2 regions of the Streptomyces sp. NPDC050422 genome follow, and region 2 is predicted to be linked to the other one. Evidence: predicted binding sites of a transcription regulator. Region 2 holds the regulator's gene; the other holds the start of a gene.

Region 1 (3,410 bases), on a different contig from region 2:
GGGACGAATCCCCGGGGGCCGGTGTCATGTACTGCTGTGCAGGAGCTACCGATCCGTCAGGATCAGAAGTCCATGTCACCGCCCGGCATGCCGCCCGGAGCGCCGCCGGCAGCGGCCTTCTCCGGCTTGTCGGCGATGACGGCCTCGGTGGTGAGGAAGAGCGCGGCGATGGACGCGGCGTTCTGCAGGGCGGAGCGCGTGACCTTCGCCGGGTCGAGAATGCCCTCGGCGATCATGTCGACGTACTCGCCGGTCGCGGCGTTGAGGCCGTGACCGATCGGCAGGTTGCGCACCTTCTCGACGACGACGCCACCCTCGAGACCACCGTTGACGGCGATCTGCTTGAGCGGGGCCTCCAGCGCCAGCTTGACGGCGTTGGCGCCGGTCGCCTCGTCACCCGTGAGCTCGAGCTTCTCGAAGACGGCCGAGGCCTGGAGCAGAGCCACGCCACCACCGGCGACGATGCCCTCCTCGACGGCGGCCTTGGCGTTGCGCACCGCGTCCTCGATGCGGTGCTTGCGCTCCTTGAGCTCGACCTCGGTCGCGGCACCGGCCTTGATGACGGCCACGCCGCCGGCCAGCTTCGCGAGGCGCTCCTGGAGCTTCTCGCGGTCGTAGTCCGAGTCGGAGTTCTCGATCTCGGCACGGATCTGGTTGACGCGACCCTGGACCTGGTCGCTGTCACCGGAGCCGTCGACGATCGTCGTCTCGTCCTTGGTGATGACGACCTTGCGGGCGCGGCCGAGCAGGTCGAGACCGGCGTTCTCCAGCTTGAGGCCGACCTCCTCGGAGATGACGGTGCCACCGGTGAGGATGGCGATGTCGCCGAGCATGGCCTTGCGGCGGTCACCGAAGCCCGGAGCCTTGACGGCGACGGACTTGAAGGTGCCACGGATCTTGTTGACGACCAGGGTCGACAGGGCCTCGCCCTCGACGTCCTCGGCGATGATCAGCAGCGGCTTGCCGGACTGCATGACCTTCTCGAGCAGCGGAAGGAGGTCCTTCACGTTGCTGATCTTCGAGTTCACGATCAGGATGTACGGGTCGTCCAGGGACGACTCCATGCGCTCCATGTCCGTGGCGAAGTACGCCGAGATGTAGCCCTTGTCGAAGCGCATGCCCTCGGTGAGCTCGAGCTCCAGACCGAAGGTCTGGGACTCCTCGACCGTGATGACGCCTTCCTTGCCGACCTTGTCCATGGCCTCGGCGATGAGCTCGCCGATCTGGGTGTCGGCGGCGGAGATGGAGGCCGTCGAAGCGATCTGCTCCTTGGTCTCCACGTCCTTGGCCTGCTCCAGGAGGGCGGCGGAGACGGCCTCGACGGCCTTCTCGATGCCCCGCTTGAGAGCCATCGGGTTCGCACCCGCGGCCACGTTGCGAAGGCCTTCGCGGACGAGCGCCTGAGCCAGAACGGTGGCGGTGGTCGTACCGTCGCCGGCGACGTCGTCCGTCTTCTTGGCGACCTCCTTGACCAGCTCCGCACCGATCTTCTCGTACGGGTCCTCCAGCTCGATCTCCTTGGCGATGGAAACACCATCGTTGGTGATCGTGGGGGCGCCCCACTTCTTCTCAAGGACGACGTTGCGGCCCTTGGGGCCGAGGGTGACCTTGACGGCGTCGGCGAGCTGGTTCATGCCGCGCTCAAGACCGCGCCGGGCCTCCTCGTCGAAGGCGATGATCTTGGCCATATGAAGTGGTCCTCCCGGACAGGGGTGGATTTCTCCGGACCGAGAGGCGCCCGCGACGGACGGCCTGCCTGTCTGCCGGTTCCTTGCCCCGGAGACCTGCGGGCCTCACCGGCCCGGTCCAAGTTTCTGTCACTCTCACCCAGAGAGTGCTAACCAATAATTAGCACTCGACCCCGTCGAGTGCAAGCGCCGAAGGCTCCTTGAGGGGAGGTGGTCGGGCGACCGGTGGGCGCAAGCGTCCTCCTCGGAGCGTGGACAGCGGCGAGGGGTGCGCGGAAGTGGCCCGGGACGCGCGGAGGGCCCGTACCTCAGGGGTACGGGCCCTCCGTGCGTGAGTAGTGTCGTTGGCCGACTGTGTCGCGGCCGACGGGCTCAGCCGACGGCGAGCTTGACCATGTCCGCCTGGGGCCCCTTCTGGCCCTGCGAGATCTCGAATTCAACTCGCTGACCCTCTTCGAGGGTGCGGTACCCGTCCATCTGGATCGCGCTGTAGTGGACGAAAACATCCGCACCACCGTCGACCGCGATGAAGCCGTACCCCTTCTCCGCGTTGAACCACTTGACGGTGCCCTGAGCCATGCCTAACTCCCCTATTACTGGCCCTTGCACGGGACCGCACTTCGCGGACCCGGGTCAGAACTCACCCTCCGACAGGAGAGGGTGCGTGCGCCGGAACGCGTCGACCGCGGCCGAATGTATCTGCCCAACTGCCCTCTGCAACAGGTCAATCGGACGAGAATTCTGGGCAGCACCGATCGCCCGAATGTGAGGGATTCATGAGATTCCAGGGCAAGTCAGGCCAGGCAAAGGCGACTTATGGCGCAAGGAGCTCACGTACTTTGGCTGCATCTTGTCGTGGCCAGGCGCATTCTCATATGCGGGGGGCACGGGCAGCGAAGGGGGCTTCCCTCACTGTACCGCGCTCAACCATGCAGAATTGCCCCCTCCGCTTCTCTCGCGGAGGGGGCAATCGTGGTCACGCTGTGAAGTCGGCCCGGCGGCCTCGAAGGGCCCGGGCCGCGGCTCAGCAGCCGCCGGCGACGGCCGGGATGATCGAGATACCGGCGCCGTCCGGGGTGGCCGCGTCCAGGCCGCCCTCGAAGCGCACATCGTCGTCGTTGACGTACACGTTCACGAAGCGGCGCAGCTTGCCCTGGTCGTCCAGTACGCGGGCGGCGATGCCCGGGTGGTCCTTCTCCAGGGACTGGATGACCTGGGAGAGGGTCGTGCCCTCGGCCGGGACCTCGGCCTGGCCGCCCGTGTAGGTGCGGAGGATGGTGGGGATACGGACCTTGACGCTCATGGTGGGTGCCCTTCCTGAAGTCTCGGGTGAGTGGTCAGCTGGTGCCGAGGCCGGCTTCGCGGAAGGCGTCCAGGCTCGGGCGGATCGTCGCGGTCGCCTGCGAGGTGGCGGCCACCGCGTCCAGCGTCTTGAGGCCGTCTCCGGTGTTCAGGACGACGGTGGTGAGCGCCGGGTCCAGCAGGCCGGCGTCGATCAGCTTCTTCGTCACGCCGACCGTCACCCCGCCCGCGGTCTCGGCGAAGATGCCCTCGGTGCGCGCCAGCAACTTGATCGCGTCGACGACCTGCTCGTCGTTGACGTCCTCGACGGCGCCACCGGTGCGGCGGGCGATGTCCAGGACGTACGGGCCGTCGGCCGGGTTGCCGATCGCCAGGGACTTGGCGATCGTGTTCGGCTTCTGCGGGCGGACCACGTCGTGA
Region 2 (3,410 bases):
TGTCCCCAATGCGGTACGGGCCCGGAAACCGGGCCCGTACGACATCGTCAGGTGGATCTAGCGGCCGTTGAACGCGTCCTTCAGACGCGAGAACAGGCCCTGCTGCCCGGGCTGGAACTGGCCGATGGGCCGCTCCTCGCCGCGCAGCTTCGACAGCTCGCGCAGCAGACGTTCCTGCTCCGAGTCCATCTTCGTCGGGGTCATCACCTCGACGTGCACGATCAGGTCGCCGCGCCCACCGCCCCGCAGGTGCGTGATGCCGCGCCCGTGCAGCGGGACGGACTGGCCGGACTGGGTGCCCGGCCGGATGTCGACCTCCTCCAGTCCGTCGAGCGTCTCCAGCGGCACCTTGGTGCCGAGGGCCGCCGCCGTCATGGGGATGGTGACTGTGCAGTGCAGATCGTCGCCGCGCCGCTGGAACACGGCGTGCGGCAGCTCGTGGATCTCGACGTAGAGATCACCGGCCGGGCCGCCGCCGGGGCCGACCTCGCCCTCGCCCGCGAGCTGGATGCGGGTGCCGTTGTCGACACCTGCGGGGATCTTCACGGTGAGCGTGCGCCGCGAGCGGATGCGGCCGTCACCGGCGCACTCCGGGCACGGGGTCGGCACGACCGTACCGAAGCCCTGGCACTGCGGGCAGGGCCGCGAGGTCATGACCTGGCCGAGGAACGACCGGGTGACCTGGGAGACCTCGCCGCGACCGCGGCACATGTCACAGGTCTGGGCGGAGGTGCCGGGCGCGGCGCCCTCGCCACTGCAGGTCGTACAGACGACGGCCGTGTCGACCTGGATGTCCTTGGTCGTGCCGAAGGCCGACTCGGCCAGGTCGATCTCCAGCCGGATCATGGCGTCCTGGCCGCGGCGGGTGCGCGAACGGGGTCCGCGCTGCGACGCCGTGCCGAAGAACGCGTCCATGATGTCGGAGAAGTTGCCGAAGCCACCCTGTCCGAATCCGCCCGCGCCACCGCCTCCGGAGGCGGACAGCGGGTCGCCGCCGAGGTCGTAGACCTGTTTCTTCTGAGCGTCCGACAACACCTCGTAAGCGGCGTTGATCTCCTTGAACCGCTCCTGGGTCTTCGGATCGGGGTTCACATCCGGGTGCAGCTCGCGCGCGAGCCTCCGGAAGGCCTTCTTGATCTCGTCCTGCGAAGCGTCGCGGCGCACGCCGAGTACGGCGTAGTAGTCCGTGGCCACTTACGACTCCGCCAGGATCTGTCCGACGTAACGTGCCACTGCGCGTACCGCTCCCATCGTTCCGGGGTAGTCCATGCGGGTCGGTCCGACCACGCCGAGTTTGGCGACTGCCTCGTCGCCCGAACCGTAGCCGACCGCGACGACGGACGTGGAGTTGAGCCCCTCGTGGGCGTTCTCGTGCCCGATACGTACGGTCATGCCCGAGTCCTTGGCCTCGCCGAGCAGCTTCAGCAGCACGACCTGCTCCTCCAATGCCTCCAGCACCGGCCGGATCATCACAGGGAAGTCGTGCCCGAAGCGGGTGAGGTTGGAGGTGCCGCCGATCATCAGCCGCTCCTCCGTCTCCTCGACGAGGCATTCGAGGAGAATCGAGAGCACGGTGGACACGGTTCCCCGGTCCTCGCTCTCGAAGGATTCCGGCAGGTCCTGCACCAGCTGCGGGACGTCCGCGAAGCGGCGTCCCACGACCCGGCTGTTGAGCCGCGCCCGCAGATCGGCGAGAGAGGTCTCACCGAACGGCGCGGGGCAGTCGACCAGCCGCTGTTCGACCCGGCCGGTGTCCGTGATCAGCACGAGCATCAGCCGGGCGGGTGCCAGGGACAGCAGTTCCACGTGCCGCACCGTCGAGCGGGTCAGCGAGGGGTACTGCACGACGGCGACCTGCCGGGTCAGCTGCGCGAGCAGCCGTACGGTCCGTCCCACGACATCGTCGAGGTCGACCGCGCCGTCGAGGAAATTCTGAATGGCACGGCGCTCCGGCGACGACAGGGGCTTGACGCCCGCGAGCTTGTCGACGAAGAGCCGGTAGCCCTTGTCCGTCGGGATGCGTCCCGCGCTGGTGTGCGGCTGGGCGATGAAGCCCTCGTCCTCCAGCACCGCCATGTCGTTGCGGACGGTGGCCGGGGAGACGCCCAGCTTGTGCCGCTCCGTGAGCGCCTTGGAGCCGACGGGCTCCTCGGTGCCGACATAGTCCTGGACGATGGCGCGCAGCACTTCGAGTCTGCGTTCGCTGAGCATCGCGCACACCTCCAGCTGTGTACCTCGGTGGTTCTCGGGCCGTTCCCGGGTCTTGCCCTGGCACTCTGTGCGTATGAGTGCCAGCAATGCCCCGGCCAGTGTACGGCGACGGGGTGGCCCCCTAGCAAGGGCGACCGGCCACGCTACCGCGAGACTGTGCAGGTCGTTGCCGATAGCGTCGTCGTATGGACGCCTCTTGGGAAGAGTCCGGCTGGGAGCGACTCGGACACGGAGTGGGCCGACGACGCCTTCCGGTGTGGGATGCGACGGTCGCCCTGGTGGCGGGGACGGACGGAGTGCTGCTCTGCGACACCGGGTCGTCACTGCGTGAAGCGGTCCGGGTGCGCGCCGAGGCCCAGTCGCTGCTCGGTGCGAGGGTGACGCATATCGCACTCAGCCACCCCCATTTCGATCATGTGCTGGGCACGGCCGCCTTCGCCGGGGCGCAGGTGTACGGCGCGGCCGGTCTGGCGGATCTGCTGCGGCGCGGGGCGGACGAGCTGCACGCGGACGCGGTGCGGCACGGTCTGCCCGAGCACGACGCGGCCGAGTCGGCGGATGTGCTGGTGGCGCCGCATCACGAGGTGTGCGGCGAGTGGACACTCGATCTGGGCGGCGGGCGTGAGGTGCTGCTCGTGAACGCGGGTCCGGGGCACAGCGGCCATGATCTGGCGGTGCTGGTCCCCGGCGTCTGCGGCTCGCCCCCGATCGTGTTCTGCGGTGACCTGGTCGAGGAGTCCGGCGAGCCGCAGGCCGGCCCGGACGCCTTTCCCTCGCGCTGGCCGGCGGCGCTGGACCGGCTGCTGGAGCTGGGCGGCGAGGACGCGTTGTACGTGCCGGGGCACGGGGCGGTGGTGGACGCAGCGTTCGTGAGGGCTCAGCGCGATCAGTTGACCGCCCGGTTCGGCGTGTCGTAACCCGCTCGCCGCTTATCGTCGTCCGATGCGCAGCTACCAGCCGGACCTGACCCCGCCGTGGAAGAAGTCCGCCCCCGCTCCCGAGGTGCCCGCCGATCCCGACCTGGTCGTGGAAGAGGCCGTCACCGGTTTCTGCGGTGCGGTGATCCGGTGCGAGAAGACGGCCGAGGGCCCGACGGTGACCCTGGAGGACCGCTTCGGCAAGCACCGGGTCTTCCCCATGGCGCCGCGCGGCTTCCTGCTGGAGGGCCGGGTCGTCACGCTGGTGCGCCCGTCGGCGGG

What was found. Region 2 encodes HrcA, which represses chaperone genes, less so after heat shock. Its sites were predicted from a motif close to TTNGCACTCNGNNNNNCNGAGTGCNAA; they were not measured.
Region 1: a site for HrcA is predicted at 1,849-1,875, ahead of groL (chaperonin GroEL). Genes of this name have one in related genera too.

Annotation. Positions count from the first base shown of each region.
Region 1 is NZ_JBITIE010000014.1:54,469-57,878, forward strand. It holds gene groL (chaperonin GroEL) at 63-1,688, opposite strand; gene ACIBJG_RS22705 (cold-shock protein) at 2,061-2,267, opposite strand; gene ACIBJG_RS22710 (MoaD/ThiS family protein) at 2,713-2,991, opposite strand; gene thrC (threonine synthase) at 3,026-3,410, opposite strand, start outside.
Region 2 is NZ_JBITIE010000003.1:94,967-98,376, reverse strand. It holds gene dnaJ (molecular chaperone DnaJ) at 58-1,194, opposite strand; gene hrcA (heat-inducible transcriptional repressor HrcA) at 1,195-2,211, opposite strand; gene ACIBJG_RS05015 (MBL fold metallo-hydrolase) at 2,397-3,128, shown strand; gene ACIBJG_RS05010 (DUF3097 domain-containing protein) at 3,154-3,410, shown strand, end outside.